Regions from separate parts of the Methylobacterium sp. 13MFTsu3.1M2 genome, predicted to be linked through region 1. Evidence: predicted binding sites of a transcription regulator. Region 1 holds the regulator's gene; the other holds the start of a gene.
What was found. Region 1 encodes LexA, which represses DNA repair genes until DNA is damaged. Its sites were predicted from a motif close to TGTTCNNNNTGTGTTCNG; they were not measured.
Positions count from the first base shown of each region.

Region 1 (4,610 bases):
CGCCGTCGAGCGCGTAGTGCTTCACGGTCTTCCGGTTGGCGATCAGCTCGTCGACCGTCGGCTCGCCCTTGAGGGCGCGGGCGATGGCGAGCTTCGTGGCCTCGTAGTTGGTCCGGTAGAGGTCCTTCTGGTCGAGGTTGTCGTCCTCGGCGCAGCGCTGATCGAGCCAGATCATGATGATCATGCACAGCTCGTCGAGCCCGTCCTTCGGCAGGATGCCCTCGATGATGCAGTCCACGATCGCGTCGCCGGTGGCGGCCTGGACCACGCCGCCGAGGAGCTCGGCATACTCGGCCGTGTGGATCGTGACCTTGGTGGTCATCATCGTGGCCGGGCGCACGAGCTGGTTGAGGTCGCGCACCACGAACATCCGCGTGTGGCCCTGGACCTGCCCCATCATCGACGCGAAGGCCTGACCGACCGGGCCGCGCACCGAGCCGATCAGCACCTCCGGCATGGCGTCGGTGTACTGGCCCTCGGCCGCCAGCACCGTGGCCTCGCCCGTGCGGAACCAGATCTCTTGCATGTTCGAACTCCACCTGATCGGAGCCCGCGGGAGACATCATCGGCGGCCTCGCGTCAATCGCCCCGAGGCCGGCCCCATCCCGGCCGCCCCTGCCCTCGCCCGCGCCGCGGCGCGGGCGCAGCCCCGTGCCGCCCCGTATCGCCGCGATGCGGCCGCCGGCATCCGCGACGGCGCGCATCTCCACCCCTGCGCGGCCTGTGGCCTTGAGGAACGCGGACAGGCGAGGCAGGGAAGATCGGAGCGCGGCTCCGGGAGCGGTCCCGGGCCTGGCCGTTCCGGTGGGCGCGCGGCGCCGTGCCGGGCATGCGGGAGGAACACGATGGCGGAGAGCACGGACCGGGGCTCCGGCTGGAGCCTTCAGGCGAGCGCCGTGCCCGACGGGGTGCGCCTGGAACTCGCCCTCGCCGACCTCGGCGGTGCGCCGGTCACCGCCGCGATCGTGCTCGACCGGACGGAGGCCCGGGCCTTCGCCCGCGCCCTGCTGGCCGCCGCCGGCGACGCCGCGGAGCGGACCTTCCCGAAGCCGGGCGCCTGAGGACGCGCCGCCGGCCGGTCAGCGCACGCCGAGGCCCGGATTGCGGCCCGGCAGGCGGGGGACCACGGTGCCGCGCTTCTCGATCGGCGCGTCGCAGGCGTAGGCGAACTCGGTCTTCAGCGGATCGAACACGGTCTCGCCGGTGATCCGGCAATCCTCGCGCACGGTCTCGTCGAGATAGGCCCGGGCGGCGGTGCGGAAGCGCTTCACCCGGGTGGCGCCCGGCTCCGGATCGATCCGGACCTCGCTCAGGTTGCAGCCGGTATACTCGCGCAGGGCGTTGGACACGATCAGCATCCGGCGCAGCTGCCGGTTGTCGTAGACCTCGTAGGGCTCCTTGCAGCCGATCGTGACGACCTGGGGAGTGAGCGCCACGTAGTTCCGCGAGATGTAGGAGAATCCGGTGGTGCAGCCGGCGAGGCCGAGGGCGGCGAGGCCGAGGGGCAGCAGAGCTGCGGGTCGTCGCATCCTCGTCATTCCAAGAGGGTCCCAGCCCGCACCCCGGATCCGCCGCCTTCCCGGCGGGGCGCCGCGATGCATTGAAACGGCTCCGCTTGCGCCGTCAATGCGTTTCTCGACCTTCTCCCGCGGGCGCGCCCGCGGCGCGCCGAGCCGAGCGGTGCCGCTCTTGCGGAACACTTGCGGAACGTTTAACCTGTTCGTGATTTGTTTCGGAGACCGTCACGTGGCGGTCCGCCAAGCCGCGAGTCCCCCGTCGATGCTCACGCGCAAGCAGCTGGACCTCCTGCGATTCATCCAGAGCCGGATGCAGGAATGCGGTGTCCCGCCGTCGTTCGACGAGATGAAGGATGCCCTCGATCTCAAGTCGAAATCCGGCATCCACCGGCTGATCACGGCGCTCGAGGAGCGCGGCTTCCTCCGGCGCCTTCCGAATCGGGCGCGCGCCATCGAGGTGATCCGGATCCCCGAGAGCCTGACTCAGGCCGCTCCGGCGACTCAGGCCCCCGCCGAGCCGCGCCGCTTCACGCCGAGCGTGGTCGAGGGCGGTAAGTCCAAGCCGCCGCCGGCCCCGGCGAGCACGCGGATGATCGACGAGTCCGGCCGCGCCATCTCGATCCCGGTCATGGGCCGGATCGCGGCCGGTACGCCCGTCTCGGCGATCCAGAACCAGAGCCACGCCATCACCCTGTCGCCAGACTTCGTGGCCGGCGGCGAGCACTACGCCCTCGAGGTGCGCGGCGACTCGATGGTCGAGGCGGGCATCTTGGACGGCGACCTCGTGGTCATCCGCAAGCAGGAGACGGCCAATACCGGCGACATCATCGTGGCGCTGATCGACGACGAGGAGGCGACGCTCAAGCGCCTGCGCCGCCGCGGCTCGTCGATCGCCCTCGAGGCCGCCAACCCGGCCTACGAGACCCGCGTGCTCGGGCCCGACCGAGTCCGGATCCAGGGCCGCCTCGTGAGCCTCGTCCGCCGCTACTGAAGCGGCTCGGCCGGCGCGTCGCCGGGGGCGAGGTCTCCGCCCGGCGCGGCGTCGGCCTCCGGCGTCGCGGCGACCCCGTCCTCCGCGGGGCGGTCGCCCGGCTCCGCGGTGACCGGCCGCGGCGGTCCCGGTCCGCGCCCGGCGGCCGGCCGCCAGGGCACGGCGCGGCCGTCGTCCCAGGCGTAGCGCGCGGCGAAGCCGTCGCCGTCGGTCCGGAGGGCCACGGCCCCGCGGGCGGCGAGGACGCGCCGGTCGATCACCAGCGGCCCCGTGCAGGTGGGCGGCGCCGCGAGGCCCGTGATCAGCACCGCGGCGCGGGCGCAATCCTCCGGGAAGGCCCGCCGGTCCCGGACCAGGGCGACCGCCCGCCCGTCCGGCAGCCGGGCGGTGCAGCCGAGCCGGTCGCAGCGCCCGCTGCCCGACCGGACGATCAGCGCCGCGGGCCGCCGCCCGTCGCCGTCCGCCTTCAGCCACTGCTCGAGGACGAAGCCCGAAGGGCTGCCGAGGGCCGCGAGCCGCCCGTCCGGCCCTCGCACCGCGGCCCCCGCGCCCTGCCGGTCGACGTAGAGGTCGTAGCGGTCGGGTCGGGCCGCGAGGACGAGCCCGAGCAGGACCGGCGGCACGGCGAGCCAGCGCAGGCGCGAGGCCGGCAGCGTCCCCAGCAGCAGGCCGGCGGTCAGCAGGGCCAGCGCCCCGGCGCCGAAGGCCGGCAGCACCAGGACCGCCCGCTCGAACCCGGCGATCCAGTCCGAGATCGCCAGCATCCCGGCCACCGCCTGCCCCATCAGCCACCAGACCGGCCGGTCGAGGGCGAAGGGATAGGCGAGGCAGCCGATCACCGCGGCGGGCATCACCACCAGGGAGACGAGCGGCAGGGTCAGGGCGTTGCCGACGAGGCCGAAGGGCTGGACCGTCTGGAAGTGGTAGGTGGCGAAGGGGGCCGTCGCGACCTGCGCCACCAGGGTCGTGGCCAGGGTCCCGGTGATCGCCGACAGGCCGGTCCCGACGAGCCGCCCGATCCGCCCGGCCCCCGGGCGCACGAGCAGCCGCCCGTCGATCAGCCGCGCGCAGGCGATCAGCCCGGCCACGGCGCCGAAGGACATCTGGAAGCTCGGGCCGAGCAGGCCCTCCGGCTCCCGGGCGAGCGCGATCAGCGCCGCGAGGGCGAGGTTGCGCATCGACAGGGCCGGCCGGTCCACCAGGATCGCGCCCAGCATGATCAGGGTCATGATCAGCGAGCGCTCGGCCGCGATGTCCCAGCCCGAGAAGGCGCAGTAGGCGGTGACGCCGACCATGGCGAAGCCGGCCGCGATCTTCTTGATCGGCCAGAGCAGCGCGCAGAGCGGCACCGCGGCGAGGAGCGCCCGCACCAGCCAGAACACCACGCCGGCGGCCAGCACCATGTGGAGGCCCGAGATCGACACCACGTGGTAGATGCCGGCGGCGCGGAGCGCGTCGTTGGTGGCCGGCCCGATGAGGCCGCGCTTGCCCGTCACCAGGGCCGCCGCCACCGCACCCGCCTGGCCGCCGGCGGCCTCCGCGATCCGGCGCGTGAGCCCGTTGCGCGCCGCGTCGAGCGCAGCGGCGAGCCGCAGGCCCAGCGGCGGCGGCCCGGACGGTTCCCGGACGGTGACGGTGCCGATCAGCGAGCCCACCGCGCCGATCCCCTGGAAATAGGCGTCCCGGGCGAAGTCGTAGCCGCCGGGCCGGGCCGCCTCCGGGGGCGGCAGCAGCCGGGCCGTGGCGGCGACGCCGTCCCCGGGACGCGGGATCGGCGTCTTCCGGAACGAGACCCGGACCCGGGCGGGCCGCGCCTCCGGCGCGAGGCCGGCGAAGCTCTCCACCCGGATCACCAGCCGGGCGCCCACCTCGCGCTCGTCCAGGGCCTCGACCGTTCCGACGAGCGGGCCGATCGTGGTGCGGGTGAGGATCGGTGCGGCGACCTGCGAGACCCGCCAGGTCGCCGCCGCGAAGCCGAGGAACGCGGCCGCCACCGCGAGCGCCGCCGCCAGGGCCGCCGGCCGCGCGCCGAGGACGGGGACCGGCGCCAGCGCGAGGGCGGCCGCGATCAGGGGGGCGGCGAGGCTCGGCGCGCCGTCGGC
Region 1 covers NZ_FOMM01000005.1:84,336-88,945, forward strand. Annotated here, with positions in the region: gene fae (formaldehyde-activating enzyme) at 1-526, opposite strand, end outside; gene BM314_RS05055 (hypothetical protein) at 846-1,061, shown strand; gene BM314_RS05060 (hypothetical protein) at 1,080-1,529, opposite strand; gene lexA (transcriptional repressor LexA) at 1,780-2,508, shown strand; gene BM314_RS05070 (ComEC/Rec2 family competence protein) at 2,502-4,610, opposite strand, start outside.

Region 2 (4,610 bases), on a different contig from region 1:
TGTTCGCGCGGGCTCGAGAAACCCTGATCCAGACTGGATCGCTCCGCTCTGCGATCGACCCGGCCTTCCCGACGTGCGGAACCGCACAGGCGCCGTGTCGTGCATGACGGCGGCGGCACTATCGCTTTCCGGTTGATCGCTTCCCCACCGTCGTCGTTGCGAGTGGAGCGAGGCGATCCAGGGCAGCGCCACGCTGACCGATGTCCTGCTGCCCGGGGTCACTTCGCTGCGCCCGTGATGACGGAGCGTGGGCCTGCCCCTGAGGCCGTGTCAGAGCGCCAGCCCGAGCTGGAGCGGCGCCTCGGGCGCGTCCTGCGCGAAGCCCGACAGCGACACCCCGATCAGCCGCGCGCTGCGGCGCAGGGGGAACAGGCCGGCGAGCAGGTCGAGGCCGATCCGCTCCAGGGCGGCCCGGTCGGCCACCGGCACGGCGAGGGACTTCGCCCGGGTGACCTGCGCGAAATCCGAGAACTTGAGCTTCAGGGTCACGGTCCGGGCGCGCATGCCCTTGGCGTCGGCGCCCGCCCAGACCTTGTCGAACAGCGGCGCCAGCCGGGCGGCCAGGACCTCGAAGGCGGCCGTGTCGTCCGAGAAGGTGGTCTCGGCGCCGATCGACTTGCGCACCCGGTGGGCGCGCACCGGCCGCGCGTCGATGCCCCGGGCGACCGCGTGGTAGTAGGCGCCCGCGGAGCCGAAGGTCTCGCGCAGGCGCTCCGGCGTCCAGGCGCGCAGATCCGCCCCGGTCTCGATCCCGAGCCGCTTCATCTTCGCCTCGGTGACCGGGCCGACGCCGTGGAACCGGCCGATCGGCAGCGCCGCCACGAAGTCCGGCCCCATGGCGGGGGTGATGACGAACAGGGCGTCGGGCTTGCGGTGGTCGGACGCCACCTTGGCGAGGAACTTGTTGTACGAGACCCCGGCCGAGGCGATGAGTCCGGTCCGTTCCAGGATCTCGGCCCGGATCGCCTTCGCCACGGCCGTCGCCGTCGGGAGGCCCAGGAGGTTCTCGGTGACGTCGAGATAGGCCTCGTCGAGGGCCACCGGCTCGATGATGGCCGTGTGCCGGGCGAAGACCGCCCGGATCTCCTCGGAGACCGCCCGGTAGACCTCGAAGCGCGGCTTCACGAACAGCAGGTCCGGGCACAGCCGCCGCGCGGTGGCCGACGGCATGGCGGAGCGGACACCGAATTTTCGGGCCTCGTAGCTCGCAGCGGCCACCACCCCGCGCTCCCGGGAGCCGCCGACCGCCAGCGGCCGGCCGCGCAGCGACGGGTCGTCGCGCTGCTCCACGGAGGCGTAGAACGCGTCCATGTCGATGTGGATGATCTTTCGGAGCGCGACCTCCGGATCCATCGCCGCCTCGGAGATCCGCCGTGTGTTCCCGATCTGTTCCGAAAAAGCGCGGCGGGACGGCGGGGTCAAGCTGCGCCGGACGCGGCGTCAACAGGAGTCCAGGCCGCGCCCGTCATCGCGAGCGCAGCGAAGCGACCCAGGGCAGCCGGACATTTCCGAGCGCAGCGCATCCCTGGATTGCTTCGCTCCGCTCGCAAAGACGGAGCCTGCCGTCAGGCGACGCTGCCGTAGAGGTCGTAGGCCTCGGCCCGGTCGATCTTCACCGTGACGATGTCGCCGACCCGCACCGGGCGCCGGAACGCGGCGTGGACGGTCCCGTCGATCTCCGGTGCGTCGGCCTTGGACCGGCCCCGCGCCACCCCGCCCTCGACGGAATCGACGATGACGGGCAGCCGCTTACCGACCTTGGCCCGCTGCAGCCGGAGCGCGATGCCGTTCTGGGTCTCCATGAACCGGCGCTTGCGCTCGGCCTTCACCGCCGGCGGCACGAGGTCGCCCAGCGCGTTGGCGGTGGCGCCGGCCACCGGCTCGTACTCGAAGCAGCCGACCCGATCGAGCTTGGCCTCCTGCAGCCAAGCGAGCAGCTCCTCGAACTCGGCCTCGGTCTCGCCGGGGAAGCCGACGATGAAGGTCGAGCGGATCGTGAGGTCCGGGCAGGTCTGCCGCCAGCTGCGGATCCGGTCGAGCTGGCGCTCCTGGTTGCCGGGGCGGCGCATGCGCTTGAGCACGGAGGGGCTCGCGTGCTGGAGCGGCATGTCGAGGTAGGGGAGCACCTTGCCCTCGGCCATCAGCGGGATGACCTCGTCCACGTGCGGGTAGGGGTAGACGTAGTGCAGCCGCACCCAGGCGCCGAGCTCGCCGAGTTCCTTGGTGAGGTCGTAGAACTTGGCGCGGACCTGGCGGTCGCGCCACGGGCTCTCACTGTAGCGGATATCGACGCCGTAGGCGCTGGTGTCCTGGCTGACGACCAGCAGCTCCTTCACGCCGGCCTTCACCAGCTTCTCGGCCTCGCGCAGCACGTCGGCGGCGGGGCGGCTGACGAGGTTCCCGCGCAAGCTCGGGATGATGCAGAAGCTGCAGCGGTTGCTGCACCCCTCCGAGATCTTCAGGTAGGCGTAGTGGCGCGGGGTGAGCTTGATCCCCTGCGGCGGCACGAGGTCGAGGAACGGGTCGTGGGCCGGCGGCACCGCCTCGTGGACGGCCGCCACCACCGACTCGTAGGCCTGGGGCCCGGTCACCGCCAGGAGGTCGGGGTACTTCTCGCGGATCTCCTCCGGCTGCGCGCCCATGCAGCCGGTGACGATGACGCGGCCGTTCTCCGCCATGGCCTCGCCGATGGCCGAGAGCGACTCCGCCTTGGCGGAATCGAGGAAGCCGCAGGTGTTGACGATCACCACGTCGGCGCCGTCGTGCCGCCGGGCCAGCTCGTAGCCCTCCGCGCGCAGGTGGGTGAGGATCCGCTCGGAATCGACCAGCGCCTTCGGGCAGCCCAGCGAGACGAACGAGATTTTCGGGGCGGCGCCGGGAGCGGGGCCGCGGGGAGCGGGCGTGGCGGTCATGGCATTCGGGTCGGACAGTCCGGCGGGGCGATCGGCCGCCCGGCGCGCGGGACCAGGAATTCGGGGTCGCGCTCCTATACAGGCTCCCGCGCCTCCGCGCGAGGCCGGCCGCCGCAGGGGTGCCCGGCCCTGCGCGCGAGCCTGAGCTCTGACAAAGATCCTATCGCTACGGCAAAGCTTTGCGGCCGGCTCCTCAGACCCCACATCAGGATTGGGCGGCGCGGCCCTGCGCCCCGGACACGGCCCGCCCGCGCGCGGCGGCGGGGCCTGCGTGGAACTGCCGCTTCCCCCGCGGCATCGCCTGTGCGACGGCAGCGGATGACGCACAGCCCGAGGATAACGGCCCCGAACCCGGTCATGTGGACCCGAGAGATCCCCTTCATCGATCCCGTCGCGGCGGCGGCCCGGCTGCGCGCCCTGCCCGGGCTCGCCTTCCTCGACAGCGCCATGCGGCACGACCCGCTGGGGCGGCACTCGATCGTGGCCGCCGACCCGTTCGCGCGGTTCCGCTACCGCGACGGGCGCGCGACCCTCGACGGGAGGCCGGTGGCGGGCGGCCCGATGGCCGCGCTCCGGGCCTGCCTCGAACCCTACCGGCTCGAGGCAGGCCCGGAGCCGTTCCCCGGCGGGGCGATCGGGTACCTCGCCTACGACCTCGGCGCGGCGCTGGAGCGGGTGGCGCCGCCCGCCCGGCGGGCGGGGCTCACCGACGACATCGCGCTGAACCTCTACGACACCGCGCTGGTCGTCGACCACGCCGCCGGCACGGGCCGGCTCGTCGCCACGGGTTTCCCCGAGACCGCGCCGGACGCGCGGCGGGCCCGCGCGGAGGCGCGGCTCGCCCGCTTCGCCGACCTGCTCGGCGGCGCGGAGCCGCCGGTCCCGGCCCCCGCCCGGCCGGCCCAGCCGCTCGCGTGGCGCTCGAACTTCGACCGCCAAAGCTATGAAGAAGCAGTCGAAAAGGTCCGCGCCTACATCCGGGCCGGCGACATCTACCAGGCCAACATCGCCCAGCGCTTCGTCGCCGACCTGCCGGCCGGCTTCGACCCGTTCGCCCTCTACCGGCGGCTGCGCGAGACCAACCCGGCGACCTTCGGGGCCTACCTGGAACAGGAGGGCCTGACCGTCGCCTCGTCCTCGCCGGAGCGGTTCATCCGCCTCGACGGGCGGCACGTGGAGACGCGCCCGATCAAGGGCACCGCCCGCCGCCTCGACGACCCGGCGGCCGACCGGGCGGCGGCCGAGGCGCTCCAGGCCAGCGTCAAGGAGCGGGCCGAGAACGTCATGATCGTCGACCTGCTGCGCAACGACCTGTCGCGGGTCTGCCGGCCGGGCACCGTCGCCGTGCCGACCCTGTGCGGCCTGGAGACCTACGCCAACGTCCACCATCTGGTGTCGGTGGTGACCGGCGACCTCCGCGACGGGCTCGACGCCCTCGACCTCCTGGAAGGGACCTTCCCGGGCGGCTCGATCACGGGCGCGCCGAAGATCCGCGCCATGGACATCATCACGGAGATCGAGGGCGACGCGCGGGAACTCTACTGCGGCGCCATCGGCCGGATCGGCTTCGACGGGGCGCTCGACACGTCGATCGCGATCCGCACCGTGTTCATGGACGACCGGCAGGCGGTCCTGCAGGCCGGGGGCGGGGTGACGCTGCTGTCGGAGCCCGGCCCGGAATACGACGAGACCCTGGCC
Region 2 covers NZ_FOMM01000011.1:139,597-144,206, forward strand. Annotated here, with positions in the region: gene dinB (DNA polymerase IV) at 271-1,353, opposite strand; gene rimO (30S ribosomal protein S12 methylthiotransferase RimO) at 1,566-2,912, opposite strand; gene pabB (aminodeoxychorismate synthase component I) at 3,270-4,610, shown strand, end outside.
Region 2: the regulator LexA is predicted to act here: its motif matches at 1,377-1,394, upstream of dinB (DNA polymerase IV).